One region of the Pseudoalteromonas sp. OANN1 genome, then DNA from elsewhere that is predicted to be linked to it. Evidence: predicted binding sites of a transcription regulator. Region 1 holds the regulator's gene; the other holds the start of a gene.

The links. The regulator MetJ, encoded in region 1, represses methionine synthesis genes. The targets are predictions, from matches to a motif close to TAGACGTCTAGACGTCTA.
Positions count from the first base shown of each region.
Region 2: the regulator MetJ is predicted to act here: its motif matches at 2,610-2,627, upstream of NH462_RS10100 (methylenetetrahydrofolate reductase).

Region 1 is NZ_JAMXSE010000012.1:21,345-29,444, reverse strand. Features, by position in the region: gene metL (bifunctional aspartate kinase/homoserine dehydrogenase II) at 1-1,691, opposite strand, end outside; gene metB (cystathionine gamma-synthase) at 1,696-2,916, opposite strand; gene metJ (met regulon transcriptional regulator MetJ) at 3,261-3,581, shown strand; gene NH462_RS11645 (malic enzyme-like NAD(P)-binding protein) at 3,662-4,903, opposite strand; gene rpmE (50S ribosomal protein L31) at 5,676-5,891, opposite strand; gene priA (primosomal protein N') at 6,106-8,100, shown strand, end outside.
Region 2 is NZ_JAMXSE010000009.1:100,342-108,441, reverse strand. Features, by position in the region: gene folK (2-amino-4-hydroxy-6-hydroxymethyldihydropteridine diphosphokinase) at 1-476, shown strand, start outside; gene NH462_RS10105 (undecaprenyl-diphosphate phosphatase) at 473-1,273, shown strand; gene NH462_RS10100 (methylenetetrahydrofolate reductase) at 1,607-2,563, opposite strand; gene NH462_RS10095 (pitrilysin family protein) at 2,834-5,710, shown strand; gene NH462_RS10090 (diacylglycerol kinase) at 5,785-6,192, opposite strand; gene cysE (serine O-acetyltransferase) at 6,436-7,257, shown strand; gene xseA (exodeoxyribonuclease VII large subunit) at 7,307-8,100, opposite strand, start outside.

The DNA.
Region 1 (8,100 bases):
CATAACAGGTTACGCTCTTGCAACTGCTGACGCAGCTTTGAGTACCAACCTTGTTGTGCCGTGCCGGCATATTTATTAGCGCTGATCAAATGGCAGTCATGTTCAACAAACTGTGGATACAACTCACTGAAACGCTCGCTCGCAGTAATATCGACCACCACTTTATGCTCGTAATCTAGCTCTTTAATACGAGTGAATAGCTCGGCTTCATTGTATTCGATGGCCTCATTTTGCCATTGCTGTTGCCACGATGCTAAGTTCAACCCGCTTGGACAGAACAACATTTGCTTAGAACGCAGTAAGCCAACCAACTTAAGATCAAAGTGCTCACTCAGCTTAGCGACTTGGTTTTTGCATTGTTCGATAAACACTTCACCCACATTGCCAACACCAGCCACAATCACTGCAAGCTCTCTGCCTTTATTCACCAAACGTTCGTGCAATATGGCAAGTAGATCGCTATCAATTGCTTGATCGGTTAACACTAAGCTGTAATGACGCTCTTGCAGCACAAAACGGGTGACAATCGCATGTTCATCCAATAGTTCCAGCGCCTGCTGATGTAACCCAGCAACATCCTGACTTGGGGCAACAATAGCAAAGCCTTGTACTTGCGACTCAATAATATTGGCACGTGAATCAAGCGCTTTGATCACAACATGGCTAAATTCAGATGGCACCAGTAAGTGTGCCTCTCCACCTTTAACAAAATGATGAATGCTATGCTGGATAAGCTGGCTTAGCTGCTTCACTTCGCCACTTTTTAGCTGCTCAACGCGTAACAGGTCAAGTTGTCCAAAAGTGGTAATAAAGCGCTTCTCTTTGCTATAGCCTGCCTTTACTATCTCAGTGCCAAGCGCATCGGCATCAAAGCTGCTGCGAACTTGTAGTTTTATATCGGTATCTTTAAGTGGAGACAGCGTTTTTGCATGCAGTACCGGATTACCTAATCGTGCGAGTAATTCAGCTTGGCCACGACATACCTTAGTGTATTTTATGGCATTAGCGACTTTACGTGGATCCGTACTGAATACGCCAGTTGTATCCGTCCAAATTGATACTTGAGCGGCATCAAGATAACTTGCCAACAAAGTCGCGCTATAGTCACTGCCATTTCGACCTAAAGTCACCGTTTCACCTTGTGCATTTGCGGCAATAAAACCGGTAACGATATAGATAGCGTGTTCATCAATTGTGCGATAACACGCTTCTTTGTTATGGGCATGTAGTAACACTCCATCTTGTTGTACAAATAACGTACGAGCGTCGATAGCTTTGGCTTCAATGCCTTGAGAACTTAGGCAGTTTGCTAATATACGAGCCGACCATAGCTCTCCATGTGCAAGTAAACTCGCGTAGTGAAGATGTTGTTCTTCTCTTCCCAAAGCGATTGCTTGCAGCTCATTGACAAGCTGTTTGAGTAACACACTGTGTTGTTCACCTACAAACAGGGCATCAATTAATTCTCGTTGATGATTTTCAACTTGTAATAAAACATCGTTGAATGCACGAACATCTTGCTGCTCAAAGCTTTGCCATAACTTCACTAGGGTATTCGTTGTTTTTCCTGCAGCAGAAACCACAACACTGTCACCTAGTTGACATTGCTCTAACACTATCTTGGCAACCGCCTGATAACGCTCTGGCGAGCTTAAACTCGAACCACCAAACTTATGTACTACTTTTGCCATTTACTCACCACAACGCTACTGTATGTGCAGGCGTTAACTTGAATGACTTAGCATCATCACTCGCCTGACTTTCATCAATACATGCAAATCCCGATTCCAGATCTGCAATGAGATCCTGTGCATCTTCAATGCCCACAGAAATACGAATTAACGTGTCGCCCACTCCCGCTTCTAAACGTGCTTGCGGATCCATACCTGCGTGTGTCATCGTCGCTGGATGGCAAATAAGACTCTCAACCCCACCTAGAGATTCTGCCAATGAGAAGTGCGTTAGAGACGTTAAAAACTTCGCTGATGTTTGCAGTTCGCCTTTGATATCAAAGCTCACCATACCACCAAAACCGAGCTGTTGTTTTTTCGCAAGTTCGTGTTGAGGATGCGACTCAAGGCCTGGGTAATAAACTTGGCTAACATACGGCGACTTTTCTAAATACTCCGCAATCAGCTGAGCATTTTCTTGATGCTGGCGTAAACGCACGTTTAAGGTGCGCAGTCCACGTAAAGTAAGATAACTATCAAAAGGTGCGCCGGTAATACCGATATTATTTGCCCACCAAGCTAACTCATCACCCAACTCCTGTGTACGCGCGATCACCGCGCCCCCCACGACATCAGAATGACCATTGATATATTTAGTAGTTGAATGCACGACTACATCCACGCCAAAGGTAATGGGGTTTTGTAGTGCAGGAGACAAGAAGGTGTTGTCGGCGGCGACCAAAGCCCCCACAGCGTGTGCTGCATTTACGACAGTTTCTATATCCGTGAGCCTTAATATTGGGTTACTTGGTGTTTCAATCCAAACTAATTTAGGTTTGATCTGCTGCAGCTGTGCAAGACTTTCAGGTTGCGTGAGATCCAACACGGCTAATTTGAGCAGTCCACGCTTAGCAAGCGATGTAAACAAGCGATAGCTACCACCGTAACAGTCATGTGGAATAACCAGCGTATCGTCATGGTTAAGTAGCTGAGTTACTAGGTGAACAGCAGCCATGCCAGTGGCGGTAATAATGCCACGAGCACCACCTTCAAGTTCAGTCAGTGCCTGTGCAAGCACATCACGATTAAAGTTACCACTGCGGCCATAATCGTAGTCGCGTTTGGTATCAAAATCGGCAAAAGAATAGGTGGTAGAAAGGTAAAGCGGTGGCACTACTGCCCCATGTGCTTTATCAGCTTCTATACCGTGACGCACTGCAACCGTCGATTTATTAACTTGACTCATAAGGTCACCTAGATAGTTGGATGTTTAGACGTCTAAAAGGTTAGAGCAACAGAAACTAGAAGTCAAAACATTTATACTGCTAAATGGCTAAATAACTAGTATTTGACTATCTTTTTTAAACCGATAAAATTTCGCCACTCTAGGCGTTGCTAATACGACTGAGTTATTGAAAACTATGGCAGAGATTCTTCTATCTCGCTATGGCGGATTAGTTTATTCATCTATTTGAGTTTGGGATTTATCTTTAATTCGTAAGGTTATCCCTATATTCATGCGGTTGGTGAATAATGTAGACCAGAACCCAGTCATATTGGCATTGATGTAACTGAGGCAAGTACACAATTATGGCAAAATGGAACGGTGAGTATATTCACCCATATGCAGAACACGGTAAGAAAGCAGAGCAAGTAAAAAAGATCACGGTGAGCATACCTCTGAATGTACTCAAAGTGCTAACTGATGAGCGTACACGTCGCCAAGTGAATAATTTACGTCATGCCACGAACAGTGAGCTTTTATGTGAGGCGTTTCTACATGCCTTCACAGGTCAGCCACTGCCGAGCGATGAAGACTTGAGAAAAGATAATCCAGAGCGTATTCCATTAGAAGTAAGACAAATAATGGAAGAGCGCGGTTTGGAGATCCCAGAAATAAACGAAGAGTGATAACTACTCTTTCTCTGTGGACATACAGACACAAAAAAAGCCTCAATCGAGGCTTTTTTATTTGGATAATACCAATGGTATTATTCCATATATCCAGCTGGCATATCGATTTGTGCCACGCCTGATTCAATTGCAGCTACCGCTACTGCTTTTGCGATACGAGGTAACAAACGCGGATCCATTGGTTTTGGAATAATGTACTCAGGACCAAACTCAAGACTATCCACATCAGCCGCTTTTAACACTTCAGCTGGCACAGGTTCTTTCGCAATCGTTCTAATTGCTTCAACTGCTGCAATCTTCATCTCGTCATTGATAGCAGTTGCACGTACATCAAGCGCACCACGGAAGATAAACGGGAAACACAGCACGTTATTTACTTGGTTTGGATAATCTGAGCGACCAGTCGCCATGATCAAATCATTACGTGCACCGTGTGCAACTTCAGGACTGATCTCTGGATCTGGGTTAGAACAAGCGAATACCACTGGCTTGTCAGCCATTAACTTTAGATCTTCAGCAGAAAGTAAGTCTGGACCAGAAACACCAACAAATACGTCCGCATCCGCAATCACGTCTTGTAACGTACGCTTATCCGTGTTGTTTGCAAACAACTCTTTATATTCATTTAGGTCATCACGACGAGTATGGATCACGCCTTTTCTGTCCAGCATATAGATGTGTTCTCGTTGAGCACCACACTTGATCAATAATTCCATACAAGCAATAGCAGCTGCACCCGCACCAAGACACACAATAATCGCATCATGAATATCTTTACCTTGGATTTCCAACGCATTCAGCATACCCGCAGCGGTTACAATTGCGGTGCCGTGCTGATCATCATGGAATACAGGAACGTCACAACGTTCGATTAGCGCGCGCTCAATTTCAAAGCACTCTGGCGCTTTAATATCTTCAAGGTTAATACCGCCAAATGTGTCTGCGATATTTGCCACCGTATTGATGAAGTCTTCGGTGGTGTTGTGCTTAACTTCGATATCGATTGAATCAAGACCCGCAAAACGCTTAAATAATAGCGCCTTACCTTCCATAACAGGCTTTGACGCCAAAGGACCTAAATTACCCAAGCCAAGAATTGCCGTACCATTACTGATCACCGCAACCATATTTCCTTTACCCGTATAACGGTATGCATTCGCCGGATCAGCCGCGATTTCACGTACTGGCTCTGCAACACCTGGGCTATATGCAAGTGCTAAGTCTTTTACGGTCTCGGCAGGTTTAGTGAGTTCAACACTGATTTTACCTGGAACGGGCTTCTCGTGATAATCTAGAGCTTGTTGACGAAAATCTGTCATGGCGCGATATTTTCCTACGAAGTTAATGTGAGAGTGTGGTAAACGTTCGCATTCTGAATGTTGGCAACCTATCATGCTGGTTACAGCAACACACAGTGCGATTAACTATATGAGCGACGACATTCAACCACTCAACAAGCGTTTGTGCTTTGCTGTCGCGGTATGTCAATAGGACATATAGTTAATCGACCGTATTCACACAATACCGAGTTTTGCTCATTATTCAAGTAAAATCAGGTCTATCCACTAGCACGGTATTTTCTATACTTTTCCGAGAAGATAAGCTCAATTTTAAGAAATATTTCACAAATAATGTGACTAAAACTTAAAAAACAAGACGCAAAAACCAGCACAAAATGCAGAAAATTAGCACAGATGCACACTAATTATAAAAACAATAAGAAATTTGCAACTTAACTAATTTTAACGTCAAGATACCCGCATTTAATCGCAATATACTGATTTTAGTTTATATAAAGTGCTCATAACTGATACTATTTACTATATGAGCTTTGATTATTTTCACAACTTAAGCTCGTAAATGTTCAGTATTTATCTACTAAATAGAGTTTTTACTCTACCCAAGAGATCAGTAAAGTTTTGCTGCCAAACTGGCAAGTTTTCTATTTAAGAAGAATAAAAGACACAATGAAGGCGTGATGACTGACGGTTTGTCTGTTGATGCAGAATAGGATGTATCAATCGGGAAGGTATTTTCAAACCGGCACAAAAAAAGCACCCTAAGGTGCTTTTTTCGACTAGACCAACAAGATTACTTCTTGCTGCTAAGTGCACCGAAACGCTTGTTAAAGCGATCTACACGGCCACCTGTGTCAAGGATCTTCTGCTTACCAGTGTAGAACGGGTGACACGCAGAACATACGTCTAGGTGAATATCTTTACATAGCGTTGAACGAGTTTCGAACTTGTTACCGCAAGAGCACGATGCAGTGATCGTCTCGTAATTAGGGTGAATACCTTCTTTCATAGCAACCTCTAGTTAAGGCCGTATCGCTCTCCAAACCCGAAGTCTGGCACCATACGTAGTTATACAAAAATGTGGACGCGTATTTTAGTGCCTAACTGAACAATCTACAAGCAATATTTCAGAGTTTTTTATCGCCGTCGTAGAGTACGTTTTCAATTCGTACCACCTTAGGTATATACTTCGTCACTGCGCTCACTTTATGGAATTGTAATACATGCTCATTCTTGAAGTAGCTTTAAAGCTGCCACTGCACCGAACATTCGACTATTTGCTAGCACCAACCATGCAAGTTGAAGCAGGAATGAGAGTCATCGTCAATTTTGCCAACCGTCGCTGCACTGCGATAGCGCTTGCTAAAAAAGACGACACCGATGTACCAAAAGATAAGCTCAAGCAAATTATTGAGGTGTTGGACGAGCACCCAGTCTTTAATCAAGCACAACTTAGCTTCTTACACTTTGTCTCTCAGTATTACTGTCATCCAATTGGCGATACCTTATTCACAGCACTACCGGCGGTACTTAGAGATGGTGGAAGCCCAGACAAAACTCAGATCCCTATCGTCAGATTAACGGAAAAAGGGCAAAAGCTACCAACACTGCGAGCCAAAAAGCAACAAGCACTGCTTTCTCAATTGTACGAAGGTGGTGCAATAAAATTAAGCGAACTCAAAGCACTCGGATTTGCTAGCCAAACAATTAAAGCATTGGAAGAAAAAGCGCTTATCTCACAATCTATTGAGCATGATAGTGATTGGTCGCAAAACGAATTACAGCTAGGCGAAAAGCCGCGCCTAAACGACCAACAAGCGACTATTTGCAGCGCCGTCAATGCTCAAGTCGGTTACCGTACCTTTTTAATCGAAGGTGTAACGGGAAGTGGTAAAACCGAAGTCTACTTACAGAGCCTTGAAAACATAATAAAAGCGGGTAAGCAAGCACTGATCTTGGTGCCTGAAATTGGACTCACACCACAAACGATCAACCGCTTCAAAAAGCGCTTTAATAACCTGCCCATTGATTTATGGCACTCAAATCTAACCGATAATGAGCGCCTACATACTTGGCGTCGCGCCGAAAAGGGTCTGAGTGCTTTGGTTATCGGTACGCGCTCGGCCATTTTTTTGCCCTTTCAAAATCTCGGCATGATCATCGTTGACGAAGAGCACGACAACTCGTTTAAACAACAAGAAGGTCTGCGCTATCACGCCAGAGATCTCGCTGCATTTCGAGCGCATCAGGCACACTGCCCTTTACTTTTGGGAACAGCAACACCGGCATTAGAAACATTACACAAAGCCATAACCAACAAATATCAACTCGTCACACTGAGTAAACGAGCGCAGACCCAGCACGACAACCAATTTCATCTTGTAGACATGAAAGGTCAGCCAGAACAAGGCGGGTTTTCACCAATGAGTTTACATTGGATGGAAAAAACACTAGCTCGCGGTAAGCAGGTTATGGTGTTTCTAAATCGTCGGGGTTTTGCACCAACATTGATGTGTCACGAATGCGGATGGCTTAATACCTGTAAACATTGCTCTACCAGCGCCACGTACCATAAAAATATGAACCGCTTGGTATGCCATCATTGCGGTGAACAGGACTTTGTACCGAGACAGTGTCCTGATTGCGGCAGCACCCAAATCATGCCTACAGGACTTGGTACAGAACAACTCGAAGGGTTTTTAAGTGAGCGCTTCGCTGATATTCCCGTCACTCGTATTGACCGAGATTCTACACGCCGTAAGGGCAGCCTTGAGAGCGCACTTGACGAAATTAATCAAGGTGGTGCGCGAATTTTGGTCGGCACTCAAATGCTTGCCAAGGGCCACCATTTTGCTGATGTCAGTCTTGTGATTATCTTGGATGTGGACTCAGGACTTTACTCTTGCGACTTTAGAGCAACCGAGCAAATGGCGCAGCTTATTACGCAAGTTGCTGGACGAGCCGGACGCGCCGGTGAAGCGGGAACCGTGTTATTGCAAACGCATTTTCCAGAACATCCATTATTGCAAGATTTAATCAATAACGGCTACGGTGACTTTGCACGATATGCCTTACAAGAACGTGAAGAAGCAATGCTTCCCCCCTTCGCACACTTAGCTATCATCCGCGCCGAGGCAACAAATATAAATACAGTATTGCGCTTTTTGTCGGATTTGGTTCCAGCTACCCCCTATCCTGGTATACAATTGCTGGGTCCA
Region 2 (8,100 bases), on a different contig from region 1:
TTATCAGTCTCGGCTCAAACATAGAAAAAGAAAAAAACTTGCTGAGTGGCTTGAGGGTATTGATAGAACACTTTCCGGATTTTCAACATTCGAGTGTTTTTGAGAGTGAAGCCGTCGGGTTTGCAGGAAATAACTTCTATAACTCGGTCTTTGCAGCACAAACACAGCTGTCTTTAGACGAAGTGTATAAACTGCTCAAATCGATAGAATACGATCATGGTCGTCGCTGTAGTGAAAAGAAGTTTAGTCCACGTACATTAGATCTCGATATTCTCTTTTATGACCACCTTATTTGTTCATCACCCGCTCAGTTGCCTCGGGATGAAATAACCAAAAATGCCTTCGTGCTTCAGCCATTAGCTGAACTAGCTCCTGATTTTATCCATCCTGTTGAGGGTAAAACCATTGCTCAGTTATGGCAGGAGTATCACAACCCAACTCAAAAATTATGGAAAGTGGAGTTTCCCAAGCAATGAGCTTTATTGAGATTGCCGTCCTTGCAATTATTCAAGGTCTCACTGAATTTTTACCTATTTCGAGTTCTGCCCACTTACTGCTACCTTCTCAGGTACTAGGTTGGCAAGATCAGGGTCTTGCCTTTGATGTTGCTGTTCATGTTGGTACTTTGCTGGCTGTCGTTATTTATTTTCGACAAGACATTGTCAGCCTACTGGCAGGATGGTTCAAGTCATTCTCAGGTACGCACTCAAAAGAAAGCCGGCTGACTTGGTGTATTGTGGTTGCCACTATACCATTCGTGATTTTAGCTCCACTACTTAAAGATATCGTAGAAGTTTATTTACGTAGCGCTTGGGTGATTGCAACATCGACGATAGTATTTGGTTTACTGCTTTGGTATGCCGACGTGAAAGCGAAACAAATCAAGGACGAATTTGCCTTAAACTGGAAAAGCGCATTGATACTGGGGCTTGCGCAAATTACAGCTGTCATTCCCGGCACATCGCGTTCAGGCATTACCATCACCGCAGGTTTATTACTCGGGCTTGATAAGAAAAGTGCGGCGCGCTTTTCGTTTTTAATGTCTATTCCAGTTATTTCGATGATGGGACTGTATTACAGTTTAGAGCTTGCTACCGGCGATGAAGTGGTTGATTGGAATGCGTTATTAAGTGGTGCGGTACTGTCGTTTATCTCAGCTTATGCCTGTATCTTCTTTTTCCTGAAAATCATAGAGCGCATGGGCATGATGCCATTTGTCATTTACCGCTTGTTACTTGGGGTGGGATTAATCGCTTTCTTGAGCCTAAGTTAATCTGAGCTTTGGATAATTCAGCAAGGTTAACAGAAAAGCCAGCTTGATGAAGCTGGCTATAGGGCCTGTTGGCCTTCGCTGTTTGATTTTTGTTCTTCTGAGTGTGTTTTGGTCGCGACGCTCGACTTGCCGCCTAGTAATCTAGGCAAAAGTTGAGCAACAATGAACAAAGCGCACTCAGGTGAACCCAAAGGGCAGCGCTTGATTGGCATTTCTACTATGTTATCGCCAGACTTACATAGAATGACTATGCTACGCAGGCTCTGCCTTGTATAAATACCAATCAAACTGCTGCAAAAACAAACTTGGAAGATCAACAGGCCCTAGACTGCATTAAGCAATTTGCTTTTCCGCAAGGCATAATTCCATGGTCGCCTTCAACAGCCTGTAAAGGTTTATCGACGCATCAATTTCTTCTTTGCGGTTTGTTAAGCTCTCAATATTTAAGCCAAGAGAAATATCTAGATGTGAGCAGCTTTTTAAGATTTGATCCAGATTTTCTCTACAAATACGAATTGACTCACTTAGTGTATTGTCTGCATCTAACATGCGCCATTTGGTTGCTTCTGGTACTGAGATCCCCAGCCACTCCATAAACTGCAAGGTCTTTTCTCCACCACATGGAGTAAAGGTAAGAATAATGCGTTTTGGTGTTTGCCCTTGTTGTTTACAGGTGCGAGCATAACTCGTGATCAGATCTATGGTTGCTTGAGCGTCATACACTGCTTGGGAAACAAAGAATTGGCAGCCTTGCTCTGTTTTATCTATCAGCCTTTCGTGTTCATTACGCTTACTGGCATGGCGCTCTGCGATGGTTACACCACCTAAGAAAAAGTCATCTTGATGATGCTTCAGTACATCATAGGCTTCAGAAAGCGGTAACTTAATATCGCCTTGTGAAGACGGGCTGCCCACTAAAACTAGATTGTTTAACCCATATTGCTGTTTGGTGCTGCTTAACCAATCGCCAAAAGCTTCACTATCGCGCTGTGCCACACTTTTATACGTAATTACATCAAGGTGTGACAATTCGCGGATCAACTGGCTATATTCACACGGATCAACGGTGTGCTTAAAAGGAAATGGGCGTGGTACTTGAGTACGGCTGCTTTCATCTTGAATGTCATAGATGATCACGCCGTCGTATTCGATCTCATGTAAACGGCCCAAAAGTTTAGCGGCAATTGATTTTAGCTGTTCTGGGTCGGTGCCAATCTTAGGTGGTGTGGTACCAATTAAATATACCCCTTGGTTAGGGTCAATGATTTTCTCTTGAAGCGTTAAAGCCATAATCCTCATTCCACAAAAGCATTTCTGTATCTCTTTACTAATATAGCAGCCATTTAGACGTCTAGATAGATTTTTTTAATGAAAGAATTTCAATAATTATGAATTAATCTCAAGTGCTCAAATCAAAATTTCATATTTGTTTACACATTAGGGTGGTAAATCACCTTGGAAATTAGCGAATTAGTATGACTTTGGGGCATAATCAGGAGGTTTGCTAACGTAAGTGAACACGACTTACTTAGAATAAAAAATATGATTAGGACCAAATTCATGAAATTCAAATTACTAGCAACCAGCTTTGCCGTAAGCTTAGCGCTTAGTGGCTGCGCAGCGACGAATTCAGATCAAGCTCAACAGTCAGCTGTAAGTACTCAAGCTGCCCAATCCAATAAAGTATTCGCCCAAGATTATGTTTTGGAAGAGCTAGAAAATGGCCTTCGCGTCATGGTAGTTAAAACTAACTATCCTGATGTGGTATCGCTACAAATTCCGGTTTCTGTTGGTTCGCGTAATGAAGTAGAAGCGGGTAAAACCGGCTTTGCTCACTTCTTTGAGCATATGATGTTCAAAGGCTCAGAAAAGTATCCACAAGACGTTTATTCGGACATTTTGAAAAACTCAGGTGTTGATAATCGTGCCTACACGACCAACGACTACACTAACTACCACTTAAATTTCTCAAAGCAGCATTTAGATAAAGTATTAGAAATCGAAGCGGATATCTTTCAAAACCTGACATACAGTGAAGAACAGTTCCGCACCGAAGCACTAACTGTGAAAGGTGAATACCTTAAAAATAATGCCAGTCCGGTTCGAAAACTGCTTTCTGCGGTAAGAAAAGAAGCATTTGATAAACATACCTATAAACACACAACGATGGGCTTTTTTGAAGACATCGAAGCAATGCCAGATCAAATGGCCTATGGTAAAACCTTCTTTGAGCGTTTTTATAAGCCTGAGTATGTATCACTTGTGATCGTAGGTGATGTAGATCCTAAAGCAACTATGGCTATGGTGAAGAAGCATTGGGGTAATTGGAAAAAGGGTGACTACCAAGCCGATATTCCTGTTGAGCCAAAGCAAGATAAAGCGCGTTACGTTCACGAAAAATATGATGGCTTACCGGGTCACTGGTTGCTAGTTTCGTATAAAGGCGCTGCATGGGAGCCGAAGAAAAAAGACCGAGCGGCACTTGATCTGATCTCACAGCTTTATTTCTCTGAAAACTCAGCATTGTATCAAGAGTTAGTGGTAGACAAACAGCTTGCAAGCCAAATGTTTACCTATAACCCTGAAACCAAAGACCCTGGTCTTCTACATGTTTTCGTTAAAGTAGAAGATGAAAAAGATTTGGCGACAGTGCGTGATGCAATCAATAACACTTACGCAAAAGCACGCACAGAGCTGGTAGATGAAAATAAACTTGCTGCACTTAAATCAAACCTAAAGTACAGCTTTATTAACGGCCTTGATTCATCACAATCTATTGCTTCGACACTTGCAAGCTACATGCATTTTGAGCGTGATCCTGAAGTGGTGAATGAACTGTATGCAAGTGCAGATAAAGTCACTGCAAAAGATATTCGTGATATTGCCAATAAATACTTTGTGGACAGCAGCCGCACAACGGTGACGATGTCTGCACTTGAGTCTGTCTCTGGTTTTGATAAGGAAGTTAACTTAGATAAGTTAGTGGCAAAAATGGACAAGCCAGTAACACGTCATTTCAACGTATTAGACAAGACTAATAACTCACCGCTGGTGGATGTGAATTTTCTTTTTTACACAGGTGCTGCTGCCGATCCTGCAGGTAAAAAAGGTCTTGCTGCGCTTACTGCGGCTATGATTGCCAATGGTGGAAGTGAGTCGCAATCATACAAAGAAATTCAAAAGGCGCTGTACCCGATTGCTGGTAGCTTTGGCTATCAAATCGATAAAGAAATGATTTCTTTACGTGGTCGTATTCATAAAGACAATGCTGATCAATGGTATGGCATTGTGAGTCAGCAGCTTTTGACCCCGGGGTTCAGAGAAGATGATTTTAAACGTCTGAAAAAAGAGCTAATCGACGGCATTAAGGCTGGTTTGAAAGCGTCAAATGATGAAGAGCTAGGTAAAGAAGTGCTTTATCACGAGCTGTACAAAGGCCACCCATACGAAAGCTATAACTTTGGTGATTTATCAGACTTAGAAGCAATCACTCTTGATGACGTTAAGGCTTTTTACGCTCAGCAATTTACTCAAGCTAAACTAAACGTGGGTATCACAGGTGCACTCGATAAACAGCTAAAAGAAGCGATGTTTAACGACCTTGCGGCTTTACCTAAAGGCGAAGAAGCGCGTTTACAAGTGCCTGATGCCCCTAAACTATCTGGCCATCACGCAACCATCGTAGAAAAGAATGCAAAATCAACAGCGGTCTCTTTTGGTTTCCCAATCGACACGGTTCGTAGCAGTAAAGACTGGGCCGCGCTTTGGTTAGTGCGTTCATACTTTGGTGAGCACCGCAGTTCAAACAGCCACTTGTACCAGCGTATCCGTCAGGTTCGTGGCATGAACTATGGTGATTATGCATATATCGAATACTTCCCTCGTGGTATGTTCCAAACGAAGCCGGATGCAAACTTAGGTCGTAGTGAGCAAATTTTCCAGGTGTGGTTACGCCCACTTCGTTCTAATAACGATGCCCATTTTGCAACGCGCACTGCATTGTTTGAACTCGATAAGCTGATCAAAGAAGGGATGAGCAAAGCAGACTTTGAAGCAACACGTAACTTCTTAATCAACTTTGTGCCGCAAATGGTGGCGAGCCAAGATAGACAGCTAGGTTATGCACTTGATAGCCAGTTCTACAACACCGATGAGTTTGTTGCTTATGTGACAAAGCAGCTAGCGTCGCTGTCTGTTGAAGATATCAATCGAGTTATCAAAGAGAATTTGCAGACCGAAGATATTCACTATGTGTTTATCACTGGTGATGCAAAAGATATGGCGAAGCGCCTAAGTGCTGAGCAGTCATCTCCTATGACTTATAACACGAAAAAGCCTGATGTATTGCTGGCAGAAGATGCTGAAATTGCTACATACCCGCTAAATATTCCAAGTAAGAATATTAAAACGTTAGATGTAGAAAAAGTGTTTGAATAACGATTATTCAGCTTAATAAAAATGGCGGCTAAAAATTTAGCTGCCATTTTTTTGTGTCAAAACCACGCGTAATTTTAGGTTATGGTGTTGAACCACTCCACTGCGGCAGCTATCCAAATTAATGAGCTAATTAATAATGTCAGCGTAACGGCCGCTGATGCCATATCTTTTGCACGACCAGATAGTAAGTGATGCTCTGTACTCACTCGATCTGTCAGTGCTTCGATTGCCGAGTTGATAAGTTCTATGACCAATATCAACAGTACACTACCGACCAATAAGGCCCACTGAGCAATACTTTGCGCCAATATGATTGATAAAGGAAGACTTGCCACCAGTAACCACGTTTCTTGTCTAAATGCCGACTCTTCTTTATAGGCCGCTTTCATTCCTTTCGCTGAGCAATGCGTTGCTTTGACTATCCGCGCAAGCCCTGTGCCATTTGGTTTGTTGGTATCCGTTGTCTTGATCTTTATCGACATATTAGCGATCCCGCGTTGGTAGTATTCAATGGAGCGTTATTATACGAAGATCTGTTCAGTTCGACAGTGCAAAATTGTAAGAATCTTTGGTCCAACTGAAGGCGTTTAAAACCGGACTAAAATATGTTGGTTGGTTATTAGATATAACCAAGTGTTTGAAGCCTGATTTTTTATAATACATGACACTTAATGACTCTAAGCGTTACACTATGAGAAGTATCAGTATTATCGGAAGTTCGTCACATGAGACATGAGATTTGGAATAAGTTACGCGAAGAAGCCAATGAATTGGTTGCTCGCGAACCATTGCTTGCTAGTCACGTTTACTCGAGTATTTTAAATCACGAGTGTCTTGGTTCTGCATTAAGCTTTATCGTTGCGAATAAGCTAGCGGATGCCGTGGTGTCAGCATTTACAATTCGCGAGCTGTTTGATCAGGCCTTTGTGCACTGCGATACCATGCTGACTCATGTTGCACATGATATAAAAGCCGTTAAAGATCGCGACCCAGCTGCCGATAGTTATCTCAACGTAATTTTAAATCTGAAAGGTTTTCATGCAATCCAAGCACATCGATTGGCATACTGCTTATGGCGTCAAGACAGAAAAGAGCTGGCTCGCTTTATACAGAGCAGAACCTCTGAAGTATTCGGTGTTGACATCCATCCTGCTTGTAAAGTCGGTCATGGTATTATGTTTGACCATGCGACTGGTATAGTCATTGGTGAAACCGCGGTTATTGAAGATAATGTTTCTATTCTGCAATCAGTCACACTTGGTGGTACGGGTAACGAGCAGGGTGATCGTCACCCGAAAATCCGCGCCGGTGTATTGATTGGTGCTGGTGCCAAAGTACTTGGCAACATTGAAGTAGGAGAGGGCGCTCGAATTGGAGCAGGTTCCGTTGTACTCAGCCCTGTTGCACCGCACACTACGGTAGTGGGGATCCCAGCTAAGGTCGTCGGTAAGCCATCGTGCCCATGTCCTGCAGAGAGTATGAACCAAAACTTCCTAGAAGATGATGATAAGCTCGAAAATGAGTCAATCACCTCAGCGATGTTGTAAGGTTATTAGATTAAAAATGGGGAAATCGCTTCCCCATTTTTATATCCGCTTATTGGGTTGCTTTTACCATAGACACCACCTCACCATCAGCCAGTTGTGTGATTATCGGCTTTTCTGGGTCGATATCCGCCACTGACTTAATCACTTTATCTTCTTGCTTGGCAATACTATAGCCCCGAGCTAATACCGCCAGTGGACTGACGCTGTCTAGTTTTGCGCTTGATACCGCGAGTTGATGTCTATGTGTGTTAAGCTTTTGCTCCATTGCATACTGTAACTTATCACCGAGTTGTGCGACCAATTGTTTGAACTGAGCGATTCTTTGCTCTGGATGTAATCGATCAAATCGATGTTGCAGCAAATGAAATTGCGATTGCTTTTGACGTAAGTGATGGGCTTGAGCACGAATTAATCGCTGCTCTAATTCATCAACTCGCTGTGTTTGCTGCATTAGTTGATTTTTAGGGTGTTGTAACTGCAGTCGGGCTTCAAAGTTTGCTAATCGCTGTGATGCACCTTCAAGGCGACGTTTAAAAGCTTGATTGAGATATTGTAGTAACTGCGAAGTACGTTGTTTTAACGCTTCTGAGTCTGGGCTCACTAATTCGGCGGCCGCCGATGGAGTTGGCGCTCTGACATCTGCAACATAGTCGGAAATGGTAGTATCTATTTCATGGCCCACTGCGCTTATCACCGGAATTGAGCTGGCAAAAATAGCCCTTGCGACTGATTCCTCGTTAAAGCTCCATAAGTCTTCTAATGAGCCGCCACCTCTGCCAACGATCAATACGTCTACCTCGCGTCTAGCATTCGCTTGAGCGATTTGTTTGCAAATCTGCTGTT